DNA from 4 places in the Pantoea sp. NSTU24 genome. Region 4 is predicted to be linked to each of the others. Evidence: predicted binding sites of a transcription regulator. Region 4 holds the regulator's gene; each other region holds the start of a gene.

Region 1 (3,983 bases), 1.1 Mb from region 4:
AGCGCCGGGCAAAGCTCTTCGCCGACCGCTTTCACCGCCGCATATAACCCGGCATCTTCACCCGGATGACCGGCTGCGGACATCCAGTTTGCAGAAAGCTTCACACGCTTCAGCGAACCAATCTGCGTAGCGGCAAGGTTCGTCAGGGCTTCACCGACGGCCAGACGTCCCGATGCCGCGAAGTCCAGCAGCGCCACTGGCGAACGTTCGCCCAGCGCGAAGGCTTCGCCGTGGTAGCTGTCGAGACTGGCGGTAGTGACCGCACAGTTGGCCACCGGGATTTGCCACGGACCGACCATCTGGTCGCGCGCCACCATGCCGGTTACGCTGCGGTCACCGATGGTGATCAGGAACGTTTTCTCTGCCACAGCGGGCAGATGCAGGACACGGTTCACCGCATCAACCAGCGTGATCCCGTCACGCTGCAGGGCCACGCCCTGAACCTGCCGGGTGACCACATCCCGCGTCATCTTCGGCGTTTTGCCCAGCAGGACATCGAGCGGCATGTCGATCGGCTTATTGCCAAAGTGACTGTCTTCCAGGCTCAGATGCAGCTCTTCGGTTGCCTCGCCAATGACCGCGAACGGCGCGCGCTCGCGCTGGCAGATTGCCTCAAACTGCGCCAGCTGGTCGGGGGCCACCGCCATCACATAGCGTTCCTGCGATTCGTTGCACCAGACTTCCAGCGGGCTCATGCCAGGCTCATCGCTCAGGATGTCGCGCAGGTTGAAGCGGCCGCCGCGGCCACCGTCGCTGACCAGCTCCGGCATGGCGTTGGAGAGACCGCCAGCGCCCACGTCGTGGATAAACAGAATCGGGTTTTTGTCGCCCAGCTGCCAGCAGCGGTCGATCACTTCCTGACAGCGACGTTCCATCTCCGGGTTGTCGCGCTGCACTGAGGCGAAATCGAGATCGGCATCCGACTGACCCGAGGCCATTGATGAGGCCGCGCCGCCGCCCAGACCGATATTCATGGCCGGACCGCCCAGCACAACCAGCTTCGCGCCTACGGAGATTTCGCCTTTCTGCACATGGTCGGCACGAATATTACCGATACCACCCGCCAGCATGATCGGCTTGTGATAGCCGCGCAGTTCAGTGCCGTTGTGGCTGGTCACCTGCTCTTCATAAGTACGGAAGTAACCGTTCAGGGCAGGACGACCAAATTCGTTGTTAAACGCCGCACCGCCCAGTGGGCCCTCGGTCATGATCTCCAGCGCGCTGACGATGCGGGCTGGTTTGCCGAAGTCCTCTTCCCACGGCTGTTCGAAGCCCGGGATACGCAGGTCTGAAACCGAGAAGCCCACCAGGCCCGCTTTAGGCTTGGAGCCGCGTCCGGTTGCGCCCTCGTCACGGATTTCACCACCGGAACCGGTCGCCGCACCCGGCCATGGCGAGATCGCCGTCGGGTGGTTGTGCGTTTCAACCTTCATCAGGATGTGTGCGGCTTCCTGATGCCAGCGGTACTCATCTTCTCCGGCATCCGCAAAGAAGCGGCCCACCTCTGAGCCCTCCATAACGGCGGCGTTATCTTTATAGGCAGAAAGCACGTAGTCCGGCGTCTGCTCCATCGTATTCTTAATCATCTTAAACAGCGACTTTGGCTGCTTCTCGCCGTCAATCACCCAATCGGCGTTGAAGATCTTGTGACGACAGTGCTCCGAGTTCGCCTGAGCAAACATATAGAGTTCGATGTCGTTCGGATTACGGCCCAGGGCAGTAAACGCCGCCACCAGGTAGTCGATTTCATCGTCGGCCAGCGCCAGCCCCAGAGTGGTGTTTGCCTGAACCAGCGCCTCACGGCCTCTACCCAGCAGATCCACACTTTTCACCGGCTGCGGCGTATGGTGCGCAAAGAGCTGCTCAGCCTGTGCCAGATCGCTGAAGACCGTTTCCATCATTCGATCGTGCAGCAGCGTACCGAGCGTCTGCCACTGCGCTTCCGTCAGCTGCGGTGCCTGTACATAAAAGGCCAGGCCGCGCTCCAGACGACGCACCTGCGGCAGTCCGCAGTTGTGGGCGATATCGGTAGCTTTGGATGACCAGGGGGAAATGGTGCCGGGACGTGGCGTGACCAGCAGCAGACGCCCCTGCGGGACATGTTCAGCCAGAGAGGGACCATATTTCAGCAGGCGCTGCAGACGGCTCTGTTCGTCGGCGGTTAAGGGCGTGCTGACATCAGCAAAATGGATGTACTCAGCGTAAATATCACTCACCGGCAGATGAGCGTCCTGAAAGCGGGTCAGCAGTTTGTTTACACGAAATGCCGACAGGGCGGGCGAACCACGCAGAATTTCCATTAATAAGTCTCTCGTCAGGGCGCCGGGCGACGCAAATTGGGCGCAACAGGGAAAACGGGCCGTATTATAGAGAAAGCGACCTCGCGACGAAACCGTTTGCGCAGAATTTTTGGCGACCCGGATTTGCCTGAATTTTGCGCAAAAGCTGCTATAAAAGTTGCTCAGCGTCATTTTGTTGCGCAGAATGCCCCTCGCTCTGGGAGTTCAAAGAAGATAAATACTGCCTTTAAAAGACAGAGGCCTTAGAGCCAGCGAGAGATAACTATTTGAAACGCCTAAAATTTAATTATCTGTTTATCGGTCTGGTTGCCGTGCTGCTCGCGTTGGCTCTGTGGCCATCCGTGCCCTGGTATGGGGGCGGTCAGGACGCGATTTCACAGATCAAATCACGGGGAGTGCTGCGTGTCAGTACCATCAATTCCCCGTTAACTTACTACACAGTGAACCACTCTCCGGCCGGGATGGATTATGAGCTGGCAAAACGCTTTGCCGATTATCTGGGCGTTAAACTGAAGGTAACGGTTCGTCCTAACCTGAGCGACCTGTTTGACGATCTGGATGATGGCAAAGCTGATGTGCTGGCTGCGGGCCTGAACTACAACCGTGAGCGCCTGACCCGCTATCAGACCGGGCCGGGTTACTACAACGTTTCACAGCAGCTGGTCTACCGTGTGGATAAGCCACGGCCTAAAAACCTCGGTGATTTAAAGGGGCGGCTGACGGTCGCCTCCGGTTCAGCTTATCTCTCCACACTGAAGAGCGCGCGTTCCAGTCAGTTCCCCGATCTGGACTGGGCAATCGCCACCGATCAGAGTCCTAAAGCCCTGCTGGAAGCGGTGGCCGACGGCAAGCTGGATTATACGATTGGCGACTCCGTGACGATCGCCCTGCTGCAGCGCATTTATCCGCAACTGGCAGTAGCGTTCGATGTGACCGATGAAGAGCCGGTCACCTGGTATGTACGGCACAGCGACGATGACAGCCTGAATGCCGCGATGCTCGACTTCTTTAATGGTATGGGCGAGGAAGGGGCGATGGCGCGGCTGGAGGAGAAATATCTCGGCCATGTCGGCACCTTCGATTATGTGGATACCCGCACCTTCCTGCGCGCCATCGACAATACGCTGCCCGACATCAAACCGCTTTTTGAGAAGTATGCCACCAGCATCGACTGGCGGCTGCTGGCAGCGATCGCCTATCAGGAGTCGCACTGGAATCCTCAGGCCACCTCACCGACCGGCGTGCGCGGCATGATGATGCTGACCCGCAACACCGCCGACAGTCTGGACGTGGGCGACCGGACCGATCCGGAACAGAGCATTCGCGGCGGCAGCCAGTACCTGCAGGATATGATGTCGAAGGTGCCGCAGACCATCCCGGAAGATGAGCGCATCTGGTTTGCGCTGGCGGCTTATAACATGGGCTATGCCCACATGCTGGATGTGCGCAAGCTGACGGCCCGCCAGGGCGGTAATCCCGACAGCTGGGCAGATGTGAAGCTGCGTCTGCCGATGCTGAGTCAGAAGCGCTACTACGCGCAGACGACGTATGGTTACGCACGCGGACACGAAGCCTATAACTATGTGGAGAATATCCGCAAATATCAGATAAGCCTGGTGGGCTACCTGCAGGAGCAGGAGAAGCGCCTGGCGCGGCAGGCCGAAGTGCAGGCGGAGCTGGCCA
Region 2 (3,983 bases), 2.2 Mb from region 4:
GCTGATTCAGGCATTAACCTCCGGTGAGCTTGCCTGGATCAATGCCCAGCAGGATGTTATGGAAGCGGTGACCCAGATCTGGACACTACGCCAGAGCATTCTCAAGCTGACGGGTGAGGTCGCGCAGGGTCTTGATTCGCTGCGCCTGTTGCCGGGAGCGGGGCGGCTGCGATCGTCGCTCTATCCCGATATTCAGGTCGTGTGTGATGCAGAACCCATGCTGGTCTGGTCCTGTGCCCTGTCATCGGCGACCCAGCGCCTGCATCTGTGGGAGATGGACAGTGACTTTCAGTGGCGCGCACTACGCGAAATTGAGATGGGGAAACCTGATATCGGACCGCATGCCCTGCGGCTGACCAGCCTGCCTGGCGAACGCAGGCTGTATTCTGAAACGTGAGCAGGCCGCCACCCGCAGGTGGCGGCCATCAACGGGATTAGTGCGCGTCGATAAAGACAATCTTCAGCACAAACAGCAGGGCGACGATCACCACGCAGGGGCTGATTTCACGCCAGCGCCCGGTGCCGGCCTTCATGACGCAGTACGCGATGAACCCCAGCGCGATGCCTTCGGTGATCGAAAAACTGAACGGCATCATGGCGGCGGTCACAAAGGCCGGAACGGCTTCCGTTAAGTCATCCCAGCGCACGCGTGACAGGCTGGCCGTCATCAATACTCCAACGTAAATCAGCGCACCCGCCGCCGCGTAGCCAGGCACCATCGCGGCCAGCGGCGACAGGAAGGTCACCAGTAAAAACAGCAGGCCGGTCACAACCGCCATCAGGCCGGTGCGTCCCCCAATCGCCACACCCGAAGAGCTCTCAATGTAGGCCGTTACAGAGGAGGTGCCTGCCAGCGCGCCACTCACCGAGCTGATGCTGTCGACATAAAGCGCCTGCTGCATTCGGGGAAACGTGCCGCTTTCGTTGGTCAGGCCGGCTTTGTCCGTTACGCCAATCAGCGTGCCGGAGGAGTCGAACAGATTAACCAGCATAAAGGAGAAGATGACGCCCGCCATACCGATGTTAAACGCGCCTTTGATATCCACCTGCCCGACAACGGAGGAGACAGAGGGCGGCGCAGAGAAGAGGCCGACGAACTTCACGTCGCCCACCATCCAGCCCATTGCGGTGGTAATCACCATCGAGATCAGCACCGCCGCGTGGATATTGCGTGACGCCAGAATGGCGATAATAAAGAAGCCCAGCGCCCCCAGCAGCACGCTGTGTGAGGTCAGATTTCCTACTGCCACCAGGGTATCGGGGTTTGGCACGATAATACCGGCATTCTTCAGCCCCATCATGGCGATAAACAGGCCAATACCGGCAGTAATGCCGACGCGCAGACTCAGCGGGATGTTGGCTATCATCCAGTAGCGGACGCGCAGCAGCGTCAGGATCAGCAGGCCAACTGCACCCCAGAAGATCGCGCCCATACCGACCTGCCACGAATAGCCCATCGCCCCAACCACGACAAAAGCAAAAAAGGCGTTCAGCCCCATTGCGGGGGCGAGTGCCACAGGCAGATTGGCAAACAGTCCCATCAGAATGCTGCCGAAGGCGGCAATCAGACAGGTGGTGACAAATACCGCCTGCGTATCCATGCCGGCAACGCCAAGGATCTGCGGATTGACAAAGACGATATAGACCATCGTCAGAAAGGTGGTGATACCTGCAATCACTTCGGTACGCACCGTGGTGCCATGTTCCTGCAGCCTGAAAATGCGCTGCAAAACGCCTTGCTTGCTCATGCCGTCCATCCAGAAGAAAAAATCATCGGCGCGTATCCTGGCGATTTTACCAGGGCAATACAATGATTTTTCGCAACCGGTTGCCAGTCTCGCAATCTGCGCTGAGTACGGTAGAGTGTGGAGCATACCCCTGAATCAAAGGACAGAGTCTGATGTCTGTAGAATGCGTCTTTTTCGATTGTGATGGCACACTGGTAGACAGTGAGTTGCTCTGCACCCAGGCCTACGTTAACACCTTTGCCCGTTACGGCCTGACGCTGTCGCTGCAGCAGATGTTTGAAAAGTATAAAGGTGTCAAACTCTACGACATCATTCGTGACGTGGGCGACGCGCATCAGGTCACGCTGCCGATGGAGAGGGTGGAAACTGCCTACCGGGCGGAAGTGGCGCGACTCTTTGATCAGCATCTGCAACCCATTGCGGGCGCGAAAGCGCTGGTGGAGCAAATTAAGGTGCCAGTGTGCGTAGTCTCAAATGGAACCGTCAAAAAGATGCAGCACTCGCTGGGCTTAACCGGCATGCTGTCACTGTTTGAGGATCACCTTTATAGCGGCTATGACATTCTGCACTGGAAACCCGATCCGGAACTGATGTACCACGCCGCGGAGCAGATGCAGGTGCCGATTGAGCGCTGCATCCTGGTGGATGACTCCGAAGCGGGTGCCCGCGCCGGTATCGCCGCCGGAATTCCGGTCTATTACTACTGTGCCGATCCGCACAATCCCGAGCTGGACCATCCGCTGATCACACGCTTCGACGACATGGCGCAGCTACCTGCGCTGTGGCGGGCCCACGGCTGGGATCTGGTGTAACAGGGCACTGCCCGCCGACAGCCGCGGCGGTTAACACGACGCGGTCAGCTGACCAGGTGGCGGGTATCAAGACGTTTCAGCGCCATGCCCAGCAGCAGGCTGCCGCCCAGCGTCAGCCCGAATACCCACGGCAGGTCGAGCCATGGCCGCGACATATCATCGTAATGATTTGTGCGCAGATAGTGAATGAACAGGGCATGAAAGCCGTAGATCGGCAGTGAATAGCGCGCAATCACGGTAAATCCGGGCAGCGTACGCTGATTCAGGCTGTTTTTGAACACGACCAGCAGGCTGAGCGCGGCGATAAACACCAGCGGGCCGCAGTAGAGATACCATGTATCGTTAAAGGCCCCATTCACGATCAGCGCCTTTTTCGTACCCAGCGTAATGCCTGCTACACAGGCGATAAACAGCCCGGCCGCCAGCGGCGTCAGGCCGCGCCGCTGGGTTTCCATGCTGCCGATAGCCCGTCCCAGCAGCGCATAGAGCAGGTAGTAAATCGTATCGCCGCTGACATAGAGGTTTACCGGCAGAAAATGGAATGGCCCCAGCGACTGGCTGACCGTATTGGGGTTGGCGAGCACCGCCAGCACCAGCACCAGCAGCGCCACGTAACGCGCCTGCACGTTTTTGACCTGAATCAGCGGCGAAAGCAGATAGATGCCGATCAGCGCAAAGAAAAACCACAGATGATAAAAAACCGGCTTCTGCAGCATCTTCAGAATCGATCGCCCCTCGCTGATGGGCGTCAGCCAGGTGATATAAGCCAGGCTGACAGCACTGTAAAAGAGCAGGCAGAGTACCAGCCGCAGTAAATGGCGCGGCTGGGCGCTGCGTTCGCCGAAGAACAGGTAGCCTGAGATCATAAAGAACAGCGGCACACAGACGCGTGAGGCAGAATTCAGCAGATTCGCCACATCCCAGGTCGTGCCGGTCACCGCCATCGGCCCGGTGATATACCAGGTGGTGGTGTGAATCACGATCACCATCAGGCAGGCAACCGCGCGTAAATTGTCGATCCAGTATATCTTCTGCGGCATGGCATCCTCTTGCGCATAGCGTCCGTGCGGAAAAGGGTAGTCAAATGCGACCCGGCCAACAACTGCTGTCAGCATGATTCGGAGCCCTCTGTATACCCGCGCACAACCCTGCCTGAACGACCCGGCAGCGGCTGGGATTTACGGCTGCACATCGCGCGGTCAAAGGGTATACTGTCGGCCTCTTTTTTTAATCTAACCGAAGCGCGTGCACACTCAACATGCAAAAGTTTGATACCAAAACCTTTCAGGGGCTGATCCTGACCTTGCAGGATTACTGGGCGCGTCAGGGCTGCACCATTGTCCAACCGCTGGACATGGAAGTGGGCGCTGGCACTTCACATCCTATGACCTGCCTGCGCGCACTCGGCCCGGAGCCGATCGCC
Region 3 (3,983 bases), 2.4 Mb from region 4:
TAGCGATTCCGACTTCACGGAGTCGAGTTGCAGACTCCGATCCGGACTACGACGCACTTTGTGAGGTCCGCTTGCTCTCGCGAGGTCGCTTCTCTTTGTATGCGCCATTGTAGCACGTGTGTAGCCCTACTCGTAAGGGCCATGATGACTTGACGTCATCCCCACCTTCCTCCGGTTTATCACCGGCAGTCTCCTTTGAGTTCCCGACCGAATCGCTGGCAACAAAGGATAAGGGTTGCGCTCGTTGCGGGACTTAACCCAACATTTCACAACACGAGCTGACGACAGCCATGCAGCACCTGTCTCAGCGTTCCCGAAGGCACCAATCCATCTCTGGAAAGTTCGCTGGATGTCAAGAGTAGGTAAGGTTCTTCGCGTTGCATCGAATTAAACCACATGCTCCACCGCTTGTGCGGGCCCCCGTCAATTCATTTGAGTTTTAACCTTGCGGCCGTACTCCCCAGGCGGTCGACTTAACGCGTTAGCTCCGGAAGCCACGCCTCAAGGGCACAGCCTCCAAGTCGACATCGTTTACGGCGTGGACTACCAGGGTATCTAATCCTGTTTGCTCCCCACGCTTTCGCACCTGAGCGTCAGTCTTCGTCCAGGGGGCCGCCTTCGCCACCGGTATTCCTCCAGATCTCTACGCATTTCACCGCTACACCTGGAATTCTACCCCCCTCTACGAGACTCAAGCCTGCCAGTTTCAAATGCAGTTCCCAGGTTAAGCCCGGGGATTTCACATCTGACTTAACAGACCGCCTGCGTGCGCTTTACGCCCAGTAATTCCGATTAACGCTTGCACCCTCCGTATTACCGCGGCTGCTGGCACGGAGTTAGCCGGTGCTTCTTCTGCGGGTAACGTCAATCGGCGCGGTTATTAACCGCACCGCCTTCCTCCCCGCTGAAAGTACTTTACAACCCGAAGGCCTTCTTCATACACGCGGCATGGCTGCATCAGGCTTGCGCCCATTGTGCAATATTCCCCACTGCTGCCTCCCGTAGGAGTCTGGACCGTGTCTCAGTTCCAGTGTGGCTGGTCATCCTCTCAGACCAGCTAGGGATCGTCGCCTAGGTGGGCCATTACCCCGCCTACTAGCTAATCCCATCTGGGTTCATCCGATAGTGAGAGGCCCGAAGGTCCCCCTCTTTGGTCTTGCGACGTTATGCGGTATTAGCCACCGTTTCCAGTGGTTATCCCCCTCTATCGGGCAGATCCCCAGACATTACTCACCCGTCCGCCACTCGTCACCCAAGGAGCAAGCTCCTCTGTGCTACCGTCCGACTTGCATGTGTTAGGCCTGCCGCCAGCGTTCAATCTGAGCCATGATCAAACTCTTCAATTTAAAGTTTGATTTGCTGCAACCAGTGCAGCGATGCTCATCTGTAAAACGTCATAATGAATGTCATTATGTGTTCACTCGTGAGACTTGATATTTTTTTGCGTCCGGAGACGCTGATATCAATCCTGCGAGTGCCCACACAGATTGTCTGATAAATTGTTAAAGAGCAGCGCGAACAGTGCGTTAGCGTCCTGTCGCGAGGTGGCGTATATTACGCTTTCCTCCTTCAGAGTCAACCTCTTTTTCAGAAGTTTTTCTCCGGCGGGTCAGTCTCCTGAACCTCTCAGCACGCTTCCCGTTGCCGGTGTGCCGTGTCGATGGATGCGCATTATAGGGAGTTGTTCCGGCGGCGCAACCCATAAATTGCATAAAAAAGCGTGTTCGCTGCATTCCACAGCAAAAGCCGCTGTTATACGCAGTTACACACAATGTTATCCACACTCACCGGCGTAATAAATTTAGACGAGCATCACGCAAACGTTTTCGCTACAATGCCGGGCATCGTTACGGATACCCCTTTTCGGGGCGTTACCTGAGGTTTTTAATTTTTTACTTCTTATAGAGAAGCGAAAAACATGCTAAAGCCTGATGTAACGCTCTTATATACGCGAAACAAAGCCAAGGGATAAACCACCATGCAACAACCTCGTCCTGTACGCCGCGCCTTGCTCAGTGTTTCTGATAAAGCCGGTATCCTCGAATTTGCTCAGGCGCTCTCCCACCGCGGTGTCGAACTGCTCTCTACAGGTGGCACCGCTCGCCTGCTGGCGGAAGCGGGTCTGGCTGTCACAGAAGTCTCTGACTACACCGGCTTCCCGGAAATGATGGATGGACGCGTTAAAACCCTGCATCCGAAAGTGCATGGCGGCATTTTAGGTCGTCGCGGCCAGGATGATGCCATCATGGCGCAGCATGACATCAGCCCAATCGACATGGTGGTCGTTAACCTTTATCCCTTTGCACAGACGGTTGCCCGTGAAGGTTGCTCACTGGAAGATGCCGTAGAGAATATCGATATCGGTGGCCCGACGATGGTGCGCTCGGCTGCCAAGAACCATAAGGATGTGGCTATCGTGGTCAGCAGTGGCGACTACGAGGCGATCATCGCTGAGATGGATGCCCACGAAAATGGCCTGACGCTTGAGACCCGTTTTGACCTGGCGATTAAGGCGTTTGAACATACCGCCTCGTACGACAGTATGATCGCTAACTACTTCGGCAGCCTGGTGCCCGCCTATCACGGCGAACGTCATCAGCCCGCCGGTCGCTTCCCCCGTACTCTGAATCTGAACTTCATCAAGAAGCAGGATATGCGCTACGGCGAAAACAGCCATCAGGATGCCGCCTTCTATATAGAAGAGAACATTGCTGAAGCGTCGGTAGCGACGGCGCAGCAGGTTCAGGGCAAGGCGCTCTCCTATAATAATATTGCTGACACAGACGCGGCGCTGGAGTGTGTGAAAGAGTTCAGCGAGCCTGCCTGCGTTATCGTCAAGCATGCCAACCCCTGCGGCGTGGCAACCGGTGACAGTCTGCTGTCAGCTTATGATCGCGCTTACCAGACCGACCCGACCTCCGCATTCGGTGGCATCATCGCCTTTAACCGTGAGCTGGATGAAGCCACAGCGCAGGCGATTATCAGTCGCCAGTTCGTCGAGGTGATCATCGCACCGGCCGTTTCCGAGGCAGCGCTGAAAATCACTGCCGCCAAGCAGAACGTCCGTGTGCTGATCTGCGGTCAGTGGCAGAACCGCACGGCTGCGCTGGATTTCAAACGCGTAAATGGCGGCCTGCTGGTTCAGGATCGCGATCTTGGTATGGTCGACGCCAGCCAGCTGCGCGTGGTGAGCAAGCGTCAGCCGTCAGAGCAGGAGCTGCGTGATGCTTTGTTCTGCTGGAAGGTCGCCAAGTTTGTGAAATCGAATGCCATCGTTTATGCACGTGACGGCATGACTATCGGTATCGGCGCCGGGCAGATGAGTCGCGTCTACTCGGCTAAGATTGCGGGTATCAAAGCCGGTGATGAAGGTCTGGAAGTCAAAGGCTCGGCGATGGCTTCGGATGCGTTCTTCCCCTTCCGCGACGGTATTGATGCTGCAGCCGCCGTCGGTGTGAGCTGTGTGATCCAGCCTGGCGGCTCTATCCGCGATGAAGAAGTGATTGCCGCCGCAGATGAGCATGGCATTGCCATGATCTTCACCGACATGCGTCATTTCCGCCATTAATCACTCCGGAGAGTAACAGATGAGAATTTTAGTAATCGGCAATGGCGGACGTGAACATGCGCTGGCCTGGAAAGCCGCTCAGTCGCCGCTGGCGGAAACCGTGTTCGTTGCACCGGGTAACGCCGGAACGGCACTGGAGCCGGCACTGCAGAATGTCGCCATCAGTGCGACCGATATCCCTGCCCTGCTTGAGTTTGCACAGCGCGAAAAGATCGATCTGACAATCGTCGGGCCGGAAGCGCCGCTGGTGATTGGCGTGGTCGATGCCTTCCGTGAGGCCGGACTCAATATCTTTGGCCCTACCCAGGCCGCAGCACAGCTGGAAGGTTCGAAAGCCTTTACCAAGGACTTCCTGGCGCGTCATCAGATCCCCAGCGCCGCTTACCAGAATTTCACTGAAGTCGAGCCGGCGCTG
Region 4 (3,983 bases):
CCTGATGATTAACAGTGGATAACAGATTAATAATTCGTAATAGTTTTGCTGATATAAGACGCTGAAAATGTTCATTTTCGACGCAATTTCGATGGTTACAAAGATTAATAATAAAAGGCCTTACAGTTTTTAAAAGAACTGGACTAGAATGGCCTGGGCGCTGATCTTTGATCAGATTAATCTCAACTTTGTCACGGTGCGTAGTGGCCATGACAACTTAACTGACTAACGGACTATGCGTTTAATCATTACGCTTTTCATGCTGGCCTTTGCGCAACTGTTTTTCAACACTGCCGCTGCGTCGCCTCACGCACCGGTGAACGTCAGTACGCATAAAGCAGAGAAAAAGAGTGCGCGCGACGATGAACGTCGCAAGCGTCGCACGGTCAAAACGGTCACAAAAAAACCGCGCGTGACGCCGGTTCAGAAACTCAAAACAAAGAAACAGAAAAAAGCTGAACTCACCGCGACACAGACACCTGCTAAAAAGACCTCGCTTAAAACTGCCCGTATCAGCAAGAATCATGAAAAGAAACGTTATGGTCATCAGCGTACGCTGAAAACTGCCGACGCGGACGCCCGCGAAACCGGCACGATTAAAATGAGTAAGTCTCACCGTCAGCGTTACCAGAAAGCGCGTGAAACGGCGATGACAAAGCTGATGGGCCAGCTGGGTAAACCCTATCAGTGGGGCGGAACATCACCGCACACGGGTTTCGACTGCAGTGGCCTGGTCTGGTACGCCTACAAAGATCTGGTGAAGTTTAAGATCCCACGCACCGCGAACGAGATGTACCACCTGCGTGATGCCGCGCCGATCAAGCGTGAATCACTGGAGAAAGGGGACCTGGTCTTCTTCCGCATTAATGGCCGCGGCACCGCCGATCATGTCGGTGTTTACCTGGGCGACGGCAAGTTTATTCAGTCGCCACGTACCGGCAAAGATATTCAGATTAGCGCCTTAGGGGAAGATTACTGGCAGCGTCACTACATCGGTGCCCGCCGGGTTATGACGCCGAAAACTATCCGCTGAACCGCAACACAGCCAAAAAAAGCCGGGAAAGTCCCGGCTTTTTTTTAGTGCAGAATGGCGGTAAAACTAAAGGCCACAATCATCAGCAGACAGCCAACGGTGGTCATTAACGCCAGTTTGAGATCGGAACTCATTGCTCACCTCTTAACCTTACTGTTTTCAGGGTTACTCCATTTTCCCACAGGATACGGTAAAAATCTCGTTTTATCCGCCCAGCCTTGTTAGAATCCCGCTTTCGTTGCGCAACGCGCGCAACGCTGATTCCGTTTGCGCATCTTTTCAGGCGTGTTTACCTCCGCCAGCGGCTGTTCAGCCGCCATAAACGCGGCATTTTTGCGAAAAATTCCCTGAGCATACGCAAACGTTTAACATTAAGCTTATCATAGCGTTAGATAAGCACTGGAGTCCGATTCTCATGGCAACAATAAAAGATGTGGCAAAACGCGCTGGCGTCTCCACAACCACCGTTTCGCACGTCATTAACAAAACCCGCTTTGTCGCTGAAGAGACGCGTGATGCGGTCTGGCAGGCGATTAAAGAACTGCACTACTCGCCGAGCGCCGTGGCACGCAGCCTGAAAGTGAACCACACCCGCACGCTGGGGCTTCTGGCTACCTCCAGCGAAGCGCCCTACTTCGCTGAAATTATCGAAGCCGTTGAGAATCACTGCTTTGATAAAGGCTACACGCTGATCCTGGGTAATGCGCATAACGATCTGCAAAAGCAGCGCGCCTATCTCAGTATGATGGCGCAGAAGCGCGTAGACGGCCTGTTGGTGATGTGCTCCGAATACCCGGACGACCTGCTGCAGATGCTGGAAGAGAACCGTAATATCCCGATGGTGGTGATGGACTGGGGCGAATCCCGCGCTGATTTCACCGACACAGTGCTGGACAATGCCTTCCAGGGCGGTTATCTGGCTGGCCGCTATCTGATTGAACGCGGACACCGTGATATCGGGGCTATCCCCGGCCAGATGGAGCGTAATACCGGTGGCGGCCGCCATGCCGGTTTCCTGAAAGCGCTGGAAGAAGCAGGTATTCAGCCACGGGACGAATGGATTGTTCAGGGTGACTTTGAGCCGGAATCAGGCTATCAGGCAATGCAGCAGATCCTGTCGCAGAAACAGCGTCCTACAGCGGTGTTCTGTGGCGGCGACATCATGGCGATGGGCGCGATTTGTGCTGCCGATGAGATGGGGCTGCGCGTTCCTCAGGATATTTCGGTGATCGGATATGACAATGTGCGCAACGCGCGCTATTTCGCACCAGCCCTGACCACCGTTCATCAGCCAAAAGCCCAGTTGGGTGAAAAAGCGCTGGATATGCTGCTGGACCGTATCACCAGCAAACGCGAAGTGTCGCAAACCATTGAGGTTCACCCGACGCTGATCGAACGTCGTTCCGTCGCCGACGGCCCGTTCCGCGACTACCGACGTTAATCTTCGCTTAACCACTCCTGATTAAGCGTCTGTGCATCACCCAGATAGCTGAGCAACCAGCCTGTCGCGGGTGATGCACGATCTTCTGCCCAGCTGACGCAGCAGGGACTGTCCGGAAAGGGAACCGGCAGCGTCAGCTCGGCCAGATCGCCGCTGTCGAGCAGTGGCCTGGCCAGATGACCGGGCACCATCGCCACACACAATCCAGCCTGCACACACTCCAGCCCGGTCTGCCACTCCGGCACGACCAGCCTGCGCTGATTATCCAGCGTCCACGTCATGCGGCGCGGCAACGCCCGCGAGGTGTCTTCCAGTACCAGTGACGGCCAGCTGCGCAGTGTGTCATCATCGATCTGGCTTGCCTGCGTCAGAGGATGATCGGGCGCGACTACGCAGCGCCAGTTCAGTGTGCCCATATCGCGGAAGGCAAAACGTCCGCCTACCGGTATGGCCTGAGTGGCGCCAATCGCGATCTCCACCCGCCCATCAGCCAGTGCATCCCAGACACCATTAAACACTTCATAGCTGATGCTCAGCTCCATGTCCGGAAAGTGGCGATAGAAATCTTTGACCAGCTGACGGGTACGCTGAGGCTTGGCGATACGGTCAACGGCAATACTCAGCTGGCCGCGCCAGCCATTCGCCAGCTGCTGACACTGTCTGCGGGTAGCGAGCATTTTTTTGATGACGCTGCGCCCTTCGCGCACAAAATGTTCCCCAGCCGGAGTCAGTACCACTTCCCGATGCTGACGTTCAAACAGCGGGACTGCCAGCCACTGCTCGAGCTGGCGCACGGTGTAGCTGATGGCAGAGGGCACCCGATGCAACTCCTGGGCTGCCGCGCTGAAACTGCCTCCGCGGGCTACCGCGTCAACCACCTCTAATGCATATTCGGACCACATAATCAGCCTTCAAAAATTTTAACAGCAATCGGCAAATATTAGCGTTTCACAGCAGCGAGCGCACCTTTTACACTCTGCCGCGTTTATCCTGCAACCCTGAGAATCAGATGTTATCGAACAAAGGATTTATGCCCTATCTTGCCCTGCTGAGTATGCTGGGCTTTCTGGCTACGGATATGTACCTGCCCGCATTCGGTGCGATGCAGCAGACTTTTAACACCTCACCCGGACTGATCAGCGCCAGTATGAGTCTCTTTCTGGCGGGCTTCGCCTGTGGTCAGCTTTTCTGGGGTCCGCTCTCGGACAGGATTGGCCGCAAGCCAGTTCTGCTGGCCGGCCTCGCGCTGTTTGCCGTTGGCTGCGCCGGCATGCTGTGGGTCAGCGATATCTCTCTGATGCTGGTACTGCGTTTCGTTCAGGCGATTGGTGTCTGTGCCGCTGCCGTGAGCTGGCAGGCGCTGGTGATAGATCGCTATCCTGCCGCCCGCGCCAGCAAAGTGTTTGCCACCATCATGCCGCTGGTCGCCCTTTCCCCGGCCCTGGCGCCGTTGCTGGGTGCCTGGCTGATCGGTCACTTCCACTGGCGGTCCATTTTTCTGGTACTGAC

What was found. Region 4 encodes PurR, which represses purine synthesis genes. Its sites were predicted from a motif close to CANGCAAACGTTTGCNTG; they were not measured.
Region 1: a site for PurR is predicted at 2,386-2,403, ahead of purL (phosphoribosylformylglycinamidine synthase). Genes of this name have one in related genera too.
Region 2: a site for PurR is predicted at 1,818-1,835, ahead of ACLHDD_RS15795 (NCS2 family permease). Genes of this name have one in related genera too.
Region 3: a site for PurR is predicted at 1,814-1,831, ahead of purH (bifunctional phosphoribosylaminoimidazolecarboxamide formyltransferase/IMP cyclohydrolase). Genes of this name have one in related genera too.

Annotation. Positions count from the first base shown of each region.
Region 1 is NZ_JBKIWZ010000001.1:2,257,411-2,261,393, forward strand. Features, by position in the region: gene purL (phosphoribosylformylglycinamidine synthase) at 1-2,300, opposite strand, end outside; gene mltF (membrane-bound lytic murein transglycosylase MltF) at 2,567-3,983, shown strand, end outside.
Region 2 is NZ_JBKIWZ010000001.1:3,308,526-3,312,508, forward strand. Features, by position in the region: partial or broken gene ACLHDD_RS15790 (4'-phosphopantetheinyl transferase family protein) at 1-397, shown strand, start outside; gene ACLHDD_RS15795 (NCS2 family permease) at 435-1,748, opposite strand; gene yieH (6-phosphogluconate phosphatase) at 1,901-2,560, shown strand; gene ACLHDD_RS15805 (acyltransferase) at 2,605-3,600, opposite strand; partial or broken gene glyQ (glycine--tRNA ligase subunit alpha) at 3,897-3,983, shown strand, end outside.
Region 3 is NZ_JBKIWZ010000001.1:3,489,076-3,493,058, reverse strand. Features, by position in the region: rRNA gene ACLHDD_RS16590 (16S ribosomal RNA) at 1-1,346, opposite strand, end outside; gene purH (bifunctional phosphoribosylaminoimidazolecarboxamide formyltransferase/IMP cyclohydrolase) at 1,979-3,568, shown strand; gene purD (phosphoribosylamine--glycine ligase) at 3,588-3,983, shown strand, end outside.
Region 4 is NZ_JBKIWZ010000001.1:1,110,623-1,114,605, reverse strand. Features, by position in the region: gene ACLHDD_RS05490 (C40 family peptidase) at 236-1,033, shown strand; gene ACLHDD_RS05485 (YnhF family membrane protein) at 1,078-1,167, opposite strand; gene purR (HTH-type transcriptional repressor PurR) at 1,449-2,474, shown strand; gene punR (DNA-binding transcriptional activator PunR) at 2,471-3,376, opposite strand; gene punC (purine nucleoside transporter PunC) at 3,484-3,983, shown strand, end outside.